3 regions of the Xanthomonas sp. CFBP 8152 genome follow, and region 2 is predicted to be linked to each of the others. Evidence: predicted binding sites of a transcription regulator. Region 2 holds the regulator's gene; each other region holds the start of a gene.
What was found. The regulator FliA, encoded in region 2, starts transcription of late flagellar genes. The targets are predictions, from matches to a motif close to TAAAGTTTNNCNNNCNNNGGCCGATAA.

Region 1 (4,510 bases), on a different contig from region 2:
ATGCCCAGCGCAGCGGCCATCGAATACGGCACCAGGCCCTGGTAGGCCAGGTTATGGATGGTCAACAGGCACGGCGTGGTGCCGCCGGACCAGCGCACATAGGCAGCAGCCAGCGCGCACGGCCAGTCGTTGAGGTGCAGCAGGCGCGGCTTCCAGCCCAGCCCGGCATGGCCGGCGGCGATCTGCGCGGCAGCATGCGACAAGGTGGCAAAGCGGATCGCGTTGTCTTCGAACTCCGAGCCGCTGGTGCTCACGTACGGCGAGCCATCGCGTTCGAACAGCTCCTTGGACAGCAGGATGTAGATCGGCAGGCCGTCCGATTGCACGATGCGACCGATGTCGCAGGCCGGCAATGCGGCGTGCGCCAGTACCCGTCCGACGATCTCCACCTTGCCCGCACGCGCCAGCACCGCACGGTAGCCAGGGATCAGCACCCGGACGTCGTAGCGATGGCGCAGCGCGCGTGGCAGCGCCGCAGCCACATCGCCCAGACCGCCAGCCTTGATGAAGTCCGCCATCTCCGACACCACAAACAAGGCACCGCGGGTATCGGCCGGCGACACCGGCAGGCGCTCGTGATGGCGAATGAAGCGACCGCGTGCATCACGCGGTCGCCCGCTCTTCTTGAGAGTGGGGAGCATCGTGCTGCGCTCGAAGCGTGCAGTAGTGGCGTGAAGCGGCATCATGGCAACCATCTAAACGTCCGTCGTAAAGTGGGTGGAGACGGAAAACAGCGAAGCGACAACCATCATCTGCCGATTCAGCCAGACGACCTGCTACGAATGAGGAGCGGGGCCAACGCGCGTACTCCACGTTGTCCTTGGGACGAATCTACACCCCGGGCAAATAAAATATGCGTGAATACGTGCTGACTTTTCCGCGACACCGACATGCCCATGCGCATGGTTATGCATGCCCACTGGCATAAGCGGCGCATTGCAGTGCGATGACATCCCTGCCGTGGTGCGCGATCGTTGAAACGCACCGAAAGCGGGCGATGACGGTGGCGCCCGCCATCACCCGCCTGACTTGTTCAGGCATGCACGCAGGTTGCGCATCGCCCACTCCCTGGCATCGGCGGGCATGCCGGACCAGCCCAGACCTGTCCAGACCGCTTAAGCACAACGCCTGCGCGCCGATAACCAGCGAGAGCATCAAGACTTTCCGAGATCCCGGCGCATGGCAGACCAGCCTGAACTTCCAAGCCGCCCACGTGGCGGGCTGCGCCGCCTGTTGCCCTGGGGCGGCGCGGACAGCGCACGCCCGGCCGCCGCCCTGCCCAGCGTGATCGGCAGCGAGCGCAGCGGGCACGGCTTGGCCGCGCATCAGCTGGTGCCGGCCAAGAACAAATCCGGCGCGCACGACCCGGCCGCCGCCACCGCCTTGCTGATGCGCCTGTTCTCGCATGCCGCGCATCCGGAGGCCTTGCTGCTGGCCTTTGCAGAGGGCATCACCAGCCTGCACGGCGAGCTCGGCGACATGGGTGTGCGCCTGAGCGCGGCCTATGCGGCCGGCGACTGGCCAGGCTACGGTCGCGCCTTGCGGCAATTGATCGACAAGTACATCCGCACCATCGATACCGGCGATTCGCTGGCCGAAGGACGCACCGAAGCCGAACAACTGCGCGACCTGCTGCGTCACGCGCTGGGCAATGCATTGGCCACGCTGCTGCAACGCAGCCCGGAATTGGCCGAAGAAGCACAGACCCTGGCCTCGGCACTGCGCCATTGGCGTCCCGGCCATGAGCTGATCACCCTGGAACAACGCTTGCGCGAACTGAGTCATCAGATCGGCCTACGTGCCGAAGATGCCAGCGAGCAGCAGAATCTCCTGCTCGGCTTGTTCGACCTGTTGCTGGAGAACGTTGGCGAACTGCTCGACGATCGTAGCTGGCTGCAGGGCCAGATCTCGGTGGTCCGCCAGCTGATCTCCGGGCCGTTGGACGTCGGCTCGATCGAGCAGGCGCGCGGCACCTTGCGCGAGGTCATCTATAAACAGGGTCTGCTCAAGCAGGGCATTGCCGACTCCAAGACCGCGATGCGCGAGATGATGGTGTCCTTCGTCGAGCGGCTCGACGGCATGGCCACCAGTACCGGCGAATACCACGACCGCGTTGCCGGCTATTCGCAGGCGATCGGCGATGCCCGCAGCATTCCCGACCTCAACCGGCTCCTGCAGGACGTGTTGCAGGACACTGCCGGCGTGCAGGCGCAGGCGCTGGCCGCGCGCGACGAGCTGCTGGCCGCACGTCGCCAGGTCGAAGACTCCGAGCAGCGCATCGCCTTGCTCGAACAGGAGCTCAAGGACGTGGCCGGCCTGGTACGCGAAGACCAGCTGACCGGCGCGTTGAACCGGCGCGGCTTCGAAGAGCTGTTCCAGCGCGAGGCCGCACGCACCCAGCGCGGCGGGCAACCGCTGTGCGTGGCGATGCTGGATCTGGACGACTTCCGCCGTCTCAACGAGACCCACGGCCACGCCGGCGGCGACGCCGCGCTGCGCCACACCGTGGACGTGGCCAGGTCGGTGCTGCGCACCACCGATGCCATCGCCCGCTTCGGCGGCGAGGAGTTCGTGCTGCTGTTGCCGGACTCCACCATCTTCGAAGCCAGCGCGGCGGTGATCCGCCTGCAGCGCGCCCTGGCCCAACGCTCGTTGCTGCACGACGACGTGCGCGTGTTTGTCAGCTTCAGCGGCGGCGTGGCGCTGCGCCATCTCGACGAAGCCCAGGACGATGTGATCCGCCGTGCCGACCGCGCCATGTACGAGGCCAAGGCTGCCGGCAAGAATCGGGTGATCAGCGCGGATTAGCCCCGCAGACCCCGGTCTGCAGCGTCGATCGGTCGGACCAGGCACCCGGCGCACAACCCAGATGCGCCGGAGGTTCTTCGATTGCTTTGCCGGGCCCCGATCACGACCAGCCGCTGCAGTGCGGCAGCCAGGTGCTCTCCCGGCCCGCCGCAGTACGGCGTCAGTGCGCCGCCGGCTTCCCGCGCAGCTTCTGGAACAGCATCACCGCGCCCAGCACGATCGCACCGGCAATCACGCCGACCAGCATGTTGCCCAGTGCATCGACCAACCAGCCCAGGCTGCCGGCCGACTTGGCAAGGTCCTGCACGATGTGATGCAGCGCCGGGATGTTGTGCACCAGGATGCCGCCGCCGACCAGGAACATCGCCAGCGTGCCGGCCACCGACAGGAACTTCATCAGCCACGGGGCGGCCACCAGGATGCCGCGACCCAGCGCAGCCAGCGCTGCGCCCTTCTTGGTCAGGTACAGGCCCAGGTCGTCCAGCTTGACGATGGCCGCGACCAGGCCGTACACGCCGATGGTCATCGCCAGCGCGATCGCCACCAGCACCGCGACCTGCTGCCCGAACGAGACCCCGGCCACCACGCCCAGCGACAGCACGATGATCTCCGCCGACAGGATGAAATCGGTGCGGATGGCGCCCTTGACCTTGTCCTTTTCCAGCGCCACCACGTCTACATTCTGGTCGGCCAACGCGCGGGTGCGCTCGGCATGCCGCTGCGCTTCGTCTTCCTCGTCGTGCAGGAACTTGTGCGCCAGCTTCTCCACGCCCTCGAAGCACAGATAGGCACCGCCGATCATCATCAGCGGCATCACCAGCGGGATGTTGTAGCCGCGCCCGCGCAGCCAGGCCTCCAGGGCGCTGATCGCCAGCGCCGCCGGCACCAGGATCACCTTGTTCATCAGCGAGCCCTTGGCCACTGCCCACACCACCGGCAGCTCGCGGTCGGCGGTGACGCCGGTGACCTGCTGCGCGTTGAGCGCCAGGTCGTCGCCAAGGACGCCGGCGGTCTTCTTGGCCGCGACCTTGGTCAGGATGGAAACGTCGTCCAGCAGCGTGGCGATGTCGTCGAGCAGGGTGAACAGGCTGGCACCGGCCATGCGGAGATCCTTCGTGGGTGGCAGTGGATTCTCGCCGATCCTGCACCCGTATGGAGTAATGGCAGACCGTTGCAGGCCATTGCCGACCGGCGAGGCGTGATGCCGACGCCCGCCGGCCGCACGCACCGGCCATGCCCGCTGACCTCGCGCCGCACACCCCTGCGCCATGGCCACATGCCTGGATTCACCGCCTGACGACCCGCCGCTGGCCACACTCGCGCTCTTGCACGACCGCCGGAGATGGCCTTGAGTCCGAACGACCCGTACCGCACACCGGCCCCGGCCGCGATCCCGGCCGACACCGGCGTGGTGGGCGGCATGAGCCGTCGCACGCAGATCCTGCGCCTGTTGCTGCGGTATCGCGGGTCGGGCGTGTTCGCCGGCATGAACCTGGATCCGGCCGCGATCAACGAATACGAAGTGCCCGCCGAAGGCACGCCCGACCAGTTCGTCTCCGACCTGGAAGCGCTTGGTCCCACCTTCGTCAAGCTCGGCCAGATGCTGTCCACGCGCCCGGACATCGTGCCGCCGGAGTTCGCCACGGCACTGGAGCGCATGCAGGAGAACACCAGTTCGGTGCCGGTGGAGCGCATCCGCCAG
Region 2 (4,510 bases):
ACGCCCAGCCAGCGACGCAGGTCGATCAGCGGCAGGGTATGCGAGCGGCGGTCCAGCACGGCGCGGCCGTCGAACCAGCCCAGCGACGTCTGCGGGGCGTGCAGCACCTCGACCACGCGGGCCAGCGGCAAGGCATAGACCGCTTCGCCGGCCTGCACCAGCAGGGTCGGCAGGATCGCCAGGGTCAGCGGCACGCGGATCATGAAGCGGCTGCCGCGGCCCAGCTCGGACTGGATCTGGATCTGCCCGCTGAGTTCGCGGATGCGCGATTGCACCACGTCCATGCCCACGCCACGGCCGGAGATGTCGGTGACCTCGGCCTTGGTCGAGAAGCCCGGCATGAAGATCAGATGCAGGCACTCGTCGGTGCTCAGGCGGGCGGCGGCTTCGGCGTCGATCAGGCCCTTGTTGCGGGCGATCTCGCGCAGGCGTTCGGGGTCGATGCCGGCGCCGTCGTCCTGGATCTCGATGCTGACGTAGTCGCCTTCCTGCTGCGCAGACAGCCGCACATGGCCGCTGCGCGGCTTGCCGGTGGCTTCGCGCAGGGCCGGCGATTCGATGCCGTGGTCGATGGCGTTGCGCACCAGGTGCACCAGCGGGTCGGCCAGGGCCTCGACCAGGTTGCGGTCCAGTTCCGTCTCGGCGCCGATCAGTTCCAGCTCCACTTCCTTGGACAGCGTGCGCGCGACATCGCGGGCCACCTTGGGGAAGCGCGCAAACACCTTGCTGACCGGCTGCATGCGGGTGCGCATCACCGCGGTCTGCAGGCGTGCGGTGGCGATGTCCAGCGTGCTGACCGCGCGGTCGAGTTCCTCGTCGCGCAGGCGGGTGCGCAGGGTCTTGAGGCGATTGCGCGACAGCACCAGTTCGCCGATCAGGTTGACGATGGCATCCAGGCGCTTGGTGTCCACGCGCACGGTCTGCTCGGCGTCGGCTCCCTTGGCCGCCGCCTTGGGCGCGGCCTTGGCGCCGGGCGCAGCGGCGCCATGTGCGTCGTCGGGTGCGGGCGCTGCGGCGGCGGCCTTGGGCGCGGCCTTGACCGCCGGCGGGCCGCTCTTGGCATCGAACTGCGCAATCAGCGAGGCCGGTGCATGCGGCACGGCTTCGCCCGAGCCCATTGCATCCAGCATGGCCTGCAGGTAATCCAGCGACTGCTGCGCGGCATCGAAGTGATGCGCCTGCAACACTGCCTGGCCGGAGCGCGCCATGCCCAGGGTTTCCTCGGCGGCGTGGCAGAGCTCGACCATGGGCTTGATCGCCAGAAAGCCGGCGCCGCCCTTGAGCGTGTGAAAGCCGCGGAATACCGCATTGAGCTGATCGGCTTCGTCCGGTGCCTGCTCCAGCGACACCAGCTGTTCGCCGAGGCGATCCAGGATTTCCTGGGCCTCGACGATGAAATCGGCAGCAATATCGTCTGGAACAGCACTCATGGTTACAGCCCCAATCCGGACAGCAGGTCATCGGCGTCGTCCTGCGACACCGCGTGACGGTCCAGGCCCTTGACTGCAGGACCGGCAAGACCGCCGTCGTCTTTCTTCGGCTCTGGATTCTTCGGCGGCAGGCCGAGCGCACCGAAACCCTCGTGCACGCGCCGGACGATGCCGGCCACGCGCCGGATGATCTGCCCACTCAGGTCCTGGTAGCTCTGCGCCAGCGACAGCTCGGTCAGGTTGTGGCGCATCTTGTCCATCAGCGCGCCCTGGTCCTGATTCAGACCGCCGTCGCGTAGCTGGTTGGCCAGCTCACGGCATTCCTCGACCAGATCCAGCGTGCGATGGCTGGCCTTCTCGGTCATTTCCACCACGTGGTCCAGGCGCGAGCAGGCATCGTCCAGCTCGCCGGCCTCTTCGGGCACGGTGGGCAACTCGCCCAGCGCCTGACCGAGTTCGCGCGCGAGCCGGCTCAGGCCCTGCATCATCGGGCGCGTGCGCAGGGCGGCGAGGTGGTCGACCTCGCGCTTCCACGCAGCTTCGTCACCGCTTTCCAGTGCATCGAGCGCGCCCTGCAGGCGGTCGATCAACGCGGCGCGTTCGGCATTGGTGTCCACGGTGACGTTCATCAGGCGGTCGCCGCCAGACGTTCGAATACCTTGCCCAGTTTCTCTTCCAGCGTCTGCGCGGTGAACGGCTTGATGATGTAGCCGTTCACGCCGCACTGGGCCGCTTCGATGATCTGCTCGCGCTTGGCTTCGGCAGTCACCATCATCACCGGCAGGTGCTTGAGCTTGGCGTCGGCGCGGATGTTGCGCAGCAGGTCGATGCCGGTCATGCCAGGCATGTTCCAGTCGGTGACCACGAAATCGAACGGGCCGGACCGCAACGCAGCCAACGCGCTGTTGCCGTCTTCGGCCTCTGCGGTATTGGTGAAGCCAAGATCGCCCAACAGATTCTTGACGATGCGTCGCATCGTCGAGAAGTCGTCCACGATCAAAATCCGCATGTTCTTGTTCACATCAAGCTCCTAACACGAAAAATTATTCGTCAATTTCGACACCGGCGTCGGCCAGTTCGAAGACCTTGAGGCGGCCGCGCAGACGTACCACCGCCTGGCCATGGATCTGGCAGACGCGCGATTCGCTGACACCGAGCACGGCGCCGATTTCTTTCAGGTTCAATTCCTGTTCGTAGTAGAGCGACAGCACCAGCTGCTCGCGCTCGGGCAACTGGCCGATCGCCTTGCCCAGCTCGCGGCCGAATTCGCCACGCTCCATCATCTGCTGCGGATTGGGGCCACCCTTGGCGGTGGTGTCCAGCTCGCCATGATCCTCGATCCGCGACTCCAGGCTCAGCACCTGGCCGCGGGCGGCATCTTCCATCAGACGCAGGTAATCGGGCAGCGGTATTTCCATCGCGGCGGCCACTTCGGTGGCAGCGGCGGCGCGGCCGGTGTGCTGTTCGATCTTGCGGACGGCAGCGGCAGCGTCGCGTGCGCGACGGTGCACCGACCGCGGTACCCAGTCGCCCCGGCGGATCTCGTCGATCATCGAGCCACGGATGCGGATCGAGGCATAGGTCTCGAACGAGGCGCCCTGCTCTGAGTCGTAACTGCGCGAGGCTTCGATCAGGCCGATCATGCCGGCCTGGATCAGATCGTCCACTTCCACGCTCGCCGGCAGGCGCGCGGCCAGATGGTGGGCGATGCGGCGCACCAGGTCGGCGTGTTGGGTGACGATATCGTTGGCGTTGTTGCGCTGCACGGCGCGGTACTGCGCGCTGGCTGTTGCGGTGGCGGTGCTCATGCGGCCACTCCCCGTTGGATGATGCGTTCGACGAAGAACTCGACATTGCCGCGCGGCACCGTGGGGGCCTGCCAGCGCGAGGTACGGCGAGCGATTTCTGCGATGGCCTGCGCCGACGGACTGGCGGGGTAGGCCTTGATGACCGGTTGCTGGCGCTGCACCGACAGACGCAACCAATCGTCCTGCGGCACGTGGCCGAGGTAGTTCAGCGACACGTCGCCGAGGAACTTTTCGCACACCCGCGACAGCTTGTCGTACAGCAGGCGGCCTTCGTTGGGGTCGCGCACCATGTTGGCGATGATCTGCAGGCGGTCCACGCCACGCTCGCGCGAGAGCACCTTGATCAGCGCGTAGGCGTCGGTGATGGAGGCCGGTTCGTCGCAGACCACCACCACGGTGTCCTGCGCGGCCTGGCAGAAGGTCAGCACGCTGTCGGTGATGCCGGCGGCGGTGTCGATGACCATCACGTCCAGGTCGCGTTCCAGTTCGGAGAACACGTTGACCAGGCCGATGTGCTGGGCGGGGGCCAGTTCGGCCATATGGCGGCGACCGGAAGCGGCCGGGACCACCAGCACGCCGCCGGGGCCTTCGATGATCACTTCATCCAGCGTGCAGCGGCCGGCGATCAGGTCGGCCAGGGTGTACTTGGGCGACAGGCCCAGCACCACGTCCAGGTTGGCCAGGCCCAGGTCGGCATCCAGCAGCAGGGTGCGCTTGCCCATGTCGGCCAAGGCCACGGCAAGGTTGGCGGAGATGTTGGTTTTCCCCACGCCGCCCTTGCCGCCGGTCACGGCGATGGTGCGCACCGGGCCCAGGGGCTCGGGACGGGTCGCCGACAGGGGGAAGGCGTTGGTCAGCTTGGCGTATTCACGCGACTGCATGGTTGTGCTCCGGAGTACAGGGCTTATCGGCAGCGCGCCGCAAATCTTCAAGGCGAAGAACGAGACTGGCGGCATTGGCGCGGTGCAGGTCGTCGGGGACCCGCTGTCCGTCAGTCACCCAGGTGATGGGCATTTGGTGATCGACGACGACCGACAGCGCACTACCGAAGCGGCCGGTCTCGTCAAGTTTGGTCAGCACCACGCCCTGGGGCTTGGCGTGGGCGAAGCGGCGCACGACCTCGTCGAGGTCGGAAAAGTGCGCGTTGGCAGGCAACACCAGCAGCGAGGTGACCTGGTGCGCGGCGCGCAGCCAGTTCAGCTGCGCGGCCAGGGCGCGGTCGCGCTGGCCCATGCCGGCGGTGTCGATCAGCACCAGCTTGTAGTCGCGCAG
Region 3 (4,510 bases), on a different contig from region 2:
CGACGTGATCATCGGCACGCACCGGCTGCTGCAGCCGGACGTCAAGTTCAGGGACCTGGGCCTGGTCGTGGTCGACGAAGAGCAGCGCTTCGGTGTACGGCAGAAGGAGGCGCTCAAGGCGATGCGCGCCAACGTGCATCTGCTCACGCTCACCGCCACGCCGATCCCGCGCACGCTCAACATGGCCATGGCCGGCCTGCGCGACCTGTCGATCATCGCCACCCCGCCGCCGAACCGGCTGGCGGTGCAGACCTTCATCACCGCCTGGGACAACACGCTGCTGCGCGAGGCCTTCCAGCGCGAGCTCAGTCGCGGCGGGCAGCTGTACTTCCTGCACAACGATGTGGAAAGCATCGTGCGCATGCAACGCGAGTTGTCCGAACTGGTGCCGGAAGCGCGCATCGGCATCGCCCACGGGCAGATGCCCGAGCGCGAGCTGGAACGGGTGATGCTGGATTTCCAGAAGCAGCGCTTCAACGTGTTGCTGTCGACCACGATCATCGAGTCGGGCATCGACATCCCCAATGCCAACACCATCATCATCAACCGCGCCGACCGCTTCGGCCTGGCCCAGTTGCACCAGCTGCGCGGCCGCGTCGGCCGCTCGCATCACCGCGCCTATGCGTACCTGGTGGTGCCGGATCGTCGCTCGATGACCTCCGATGCGGAGAAGCGCCTGGAAGCGATCGCCTCCATGGACGAGCTCGGCGCCGGCTTCACCCTGGCCACGCACGATCTGGAAATCCGTGGTGCCGGCGAGCTGCTGGGCGAAGACCAGAGCGGGCAGATGGCCGAGGTCGGTTTCAGCCTCTATACCGAGTTGCTGGAACGCGCGGTGCGCAGCATCCGCCAGGGCAAGCTGCCGGACCTGGATGCCGGCGAGGAGGTTCGTGGCGCCGAGGTCGAGCTGCACGTGGCCTCGCTGATTCCCGAGGACTATCTGCCCGATGTGCATACGCGCCTGACGCTGTACAAGCGCATCTCCAGCGCACGCGATGCCGATGCGCTGCGCGAATTGCAGGTGGAGATGATCGACCGCTTCGGCCTGCTGCCGGACCCGGTCAAGCACCTGTTTGCGATTGCCGAGCTCAAGCTGCAGGCCAATGCGCTGGGTGTGCGCAAGCTGGACCTGGGCGAGAATGGCGGCCGGCTGGTCTTCGAGGCAAAACCGGCGATCGACCCGGTCGCGGTGATCCAGCTGATCCAGAAGCAGCCCAAGATCTACACCATGGACGGCCCGGACAAGCTGCGCATCAAGCTGCCGCTGCCGGAAGGCGCCGACCGTTTCAACGCCGCACGCGGCCTGCTGACGATGCTGGCGCCGAGATAACGAAGCTCCCGGGGCGGTGGCGCCTGCTTTGCGCACCGCTCTCGGTCATGGAAGACGCAAGGACGGGTCGATCGCCTTGCAATTGCGGGGCGGAGTGAACCCGGTCCAGTGCGGCATTTCACTACGCGCAGCACCTTGCGATGCCGGTGCGTGACCGCTGCTGCCTGTTTCGTGTGCATTCCCGGCAGCGGCGGCGCACCCATCCAGGCCGCACGCAGGAAAAGCAGGCCACCATCCGGCTGGCTGTCCTGCGGGGCTGTCCAGGACATTGGTTCCTGAGTCTGCTTGCGACAAAGCTGAGCAGTTAATGTCCGGGAAGTGATGGGTTTCGCAAATCCGTCACCGCAGTGAATTTGGCCTCAATATTCCTGCCGCGCGCCGATACCTGCATGGACCGGCGTGATCCCCGTGTGCAGAGATGCCCGCGAGCCCACGCCGGAGCGACCGTCTTCCGCGTCCAGGCACGCACCCGTGCGCCATCGCATCGTTGAGGCATCAATGAACACGCTCCTGTCCGATCTACCCGCGCCGCTGACGCTCGCCCTCGAAGGCGAGATGACCATCCGTCGCGCTGCAGAACTCAAGCCGCTGCTGCAGCCGGCATTGCTGCATCCGGGTGGATTGCATCTGGACCTGGGGGCCGTCAGCGAGATCGATACCACCGGTCTGCAGCTGCTGCTGGCGACCAAGCAGGCGATCCAGGCCGACGGACGGCCGTTTTCGCTGACCGATTCCAGCCGCGCGGTGGTCGATGTGATCGAACTGCTCGGCCTGCTCGAAGCGCTGTACCCGCATGCGGTTGCAGGTATCGGCGAACGCATTCACTAACGGACTGGCAACGCGCATGGACATGAATCAGCTGATGCAGACCTTCCTGGCCGAGAGCCGGGATCTGCTCGAAGACATGGAACGTCATCTGCTCGAAGCCGAGCGTGGCGAATCCTCGCCGGACGCGGTCAATGCGATCTTCCGTGCGGCGCACACCATTAAGGGCTCGGGCGGACTGTTCGATCTGCCGCAACTGGTCGGCTTCACCCATGTGGTGGAAAGCGTGCTGGACCTGGTGCGCGATGACGCGCTGACGCTGAGCTCGGAACTGATCGCGCTGCTGCTGGTGTGCTGCGACCACATCCATGCGCTGGTGGAAACTGCGGCCGACCCCGGTCACGCCGATGCCGCCGCATTGGCTGCAGAGGCCGAGCCCCTGCTGGCACAATTGCAGACCTACCTGCAGGTCAGCGCATGCGGTGTCACTGCCACGGCCCTCCAGCACAGCATTCCGGAAAAACAGAGCGGTTACTGGCGCATCACGCTGAAACTGTTCGCCGACGCGCTGCGCTACGGCAACTCGCCGCTCAAGCTGATTCGCAATCTGCGTGGGCTGGGTTCGGTCGAGTCGATCAGCACCGACGTCAGCCAGCTGCCGAGCTTTGAGGCACTCGATCCGGAAGCCAATTATCTCGGTTTCCAGATCCTGCTACGCAGCGATGCCGACCGTGCCGCCATCGAGGACGTGTTCGAGTTCGTACGCGAAGACTGCGATCTGGAAATCATCTCGGTGCCGGCGCCGTCAAACGCCACCGCCGTGCTTGCAAGCGAGCCGGCCGTGGCTGCCGCAGCGCCGATCGTCGGCTTGCTGGCTGCCGCCCCGGCCACAGCGCCGGTGCGTGCGGCGCAGGACACCGGCGCACGCAACACCGACGCGCGCTCGATCCGCGTCGATGCCGACAAGCTCGATCGCATGATCGACCTGGTCGGCGAACTCATCATCGCCGTGGCCGGCACCAATGCCAACGCACAACGCACCGGCGACACGCAGTTGCTGGAGTCGGCCTCGATCCTGGCCGGCCTGGTGGAAGAGGTGCGCGAAAGCGCCCTGCAACTGCGCATGGTCAAGATCGGTGGCACCTTCAGCCGCTTCCAGCGCGTGGTGCACGATGTGGCACGTGAACTCGGCAAGGACATCGCGCTGGTGGTGGCCGGCGAAGACACCGAGCTGGACAAGTCGGTGGTGGAGAAGATCGGCGACCCGCTCACCCATCTGGTGCGCAACGCGATGGACCACGGCATCGAGCCGGCGGAGGTGCGCGTGGCGCGCGGCAAGCCCGCACGCGGCACGGTGGGCCTCAACGCATATCACGACTCCGGCAGCATCGTCATCCAGATCACCGACGACGGCGGCGGCCTGAACCGCGACCGCATCCTGGCCAAGGCGCTGGAACGCGGCCTGATCGAGCCGGGCCGCCAGCTCAGCGACCGCGAGGTGTTCGCGATGATCTTCGAGCCGGGGTTTTCCACCGCCGAAAAGGTCACCAACCTGTCCGGGCGCGGCGTCGGCATGGACGTGGTCAAGCGCAACATCACCGCGCTGCGCGGCACCGTGGAGATCGACAGCACGGCAGGCGCTGGGACCACCATCTCGGTACGGCTGCCGCTGACGCTGGCCATCATCAACGGCTTCCAGGTCGGTGTCGGCAAGTCGGTGTTCGTGGTGCCGCTGGACGTGGTGGAGGAATGCGTAGAGTTCACGCCCGACTACAGCAGCGACTACATCGACCTGCGTGGCAGCGTGCTGCCGTATGTGCGCCTGCGCGAACTGTTCGCGCTCGGCGGCAGGACACCGGCGCGCGAAAGCATCGTGGTGATCCGCCAGGGTACCCAGCGCTTCGGCCTGGTCGTGGACACCTTGCTGGGCGAATGGCAGACCGTGATCAAGCCGTTGTCCAAGGTCTTCGCCCAGGTCAAGGGCATCAGCGGCTCGAGCATCCTGGGCAGCGGCGATGTCGCGCTGATTCTCGATGTGCCGAGCCTGCTCCAGCAATTGCATCCAAACCAGGACGCCCTGGCGGCCTGAGCACATCCACCAGCACTCCCCCTATCACTGCGTCATTCGTTGTTCCCTGACCCCAGGAAGCTGCCGCCATGTCACACCGTTTTCCGACCGCCACGCAGTTGTGGTTCACCGCCGCCCTCGCCCTCGCCTTGCCCGTGGTGGTGGTGGTTGCCGGCTTTGCGCTGACGTCGTCGCACGGCGCCCTGCTCGCCGCCAGCGCACTCGCCGCACTCGTCAGCGGTGCATTGCTGCTCCGCGCGATCCGCGCCGCGACCGGCTCGCTGGAGCTTGCCACCACCACGTTGGATGCCTTCGCGCGCGGCAACTTCGCCGTCGCCCTGCCGCAG

Region 1: a site for FliA is predicted at 1,116-1,142, ahead of FHT09_RS11405 (GGDEF domain-containing protein). Genes of this name have one in related genera too.
Region 3: a site for FliA is predicted at 1,689-1,715, ahead of FHT09_RS04675 (STAS domain-containing protein). Genes of this name have one in related genera too.

What each region holds. Positions count from the first base shown of each region.
Region 1 is NZ_JACHNO010000002.1:879,053-883,562, forward strand. It holds gene glgA (glycogen synthase GlgA) at 1-695, opposite strand, end outside; gene FHT09_RS11405 (GGDEF domain-containing protein) at 1,180-2,808, shown strand; gene FHT09_RS11410 (DUF808 domain-containing protein) at 2,969-3,910, opposite strand; gene FHT09_RS11415 (AarF/UbiB family protein) at 4,151-4,510, shown strand, end outside.
Region 2 is NZ_JACHNO010000005.1:167,279-171,788, reverse strand. It holds gene FHT09_RS17920 (chemotaxis protein CheA) at 1-1,430, opposite strand, end outside; gene FHT09_RS17915 (protein phosphatase CheZ) at 1,433-2,059, opposite strand; gene cheY (chemotaxis response regulator CheY) at 2,059-2,451, opposite strand; gene FHT09_RS17905 (RNA polymerase sigma factor FliA) at 2,474-3,238, opposite strand; gene FHT09_RS17900 (MinD/ParA family protein) at 3,235-4,119, opposite strand; gene flhF (flagellar biosynthesis protein FlhF) at 4,106-4,510, opposite strand, start outside.
Region 3 is NZ_JACHNO010000001.1:1,114,888-1,119,397, reverse strand. It holds gene mfd (transcription-repair coupling factor) at 1-1,330, shown strand, start outside; gene FHT09_RS04675 (STAS domain-containing protein) at 1,829-2,158, shown strand; gene FHT09_RS04670 (chemotaxis protein CheA) at 2,175-4,184, shown strand; gene FHT09_RS04665 (methyl-accepting chemotaxis protein) at 4,253-4,510, shown strand, end outside.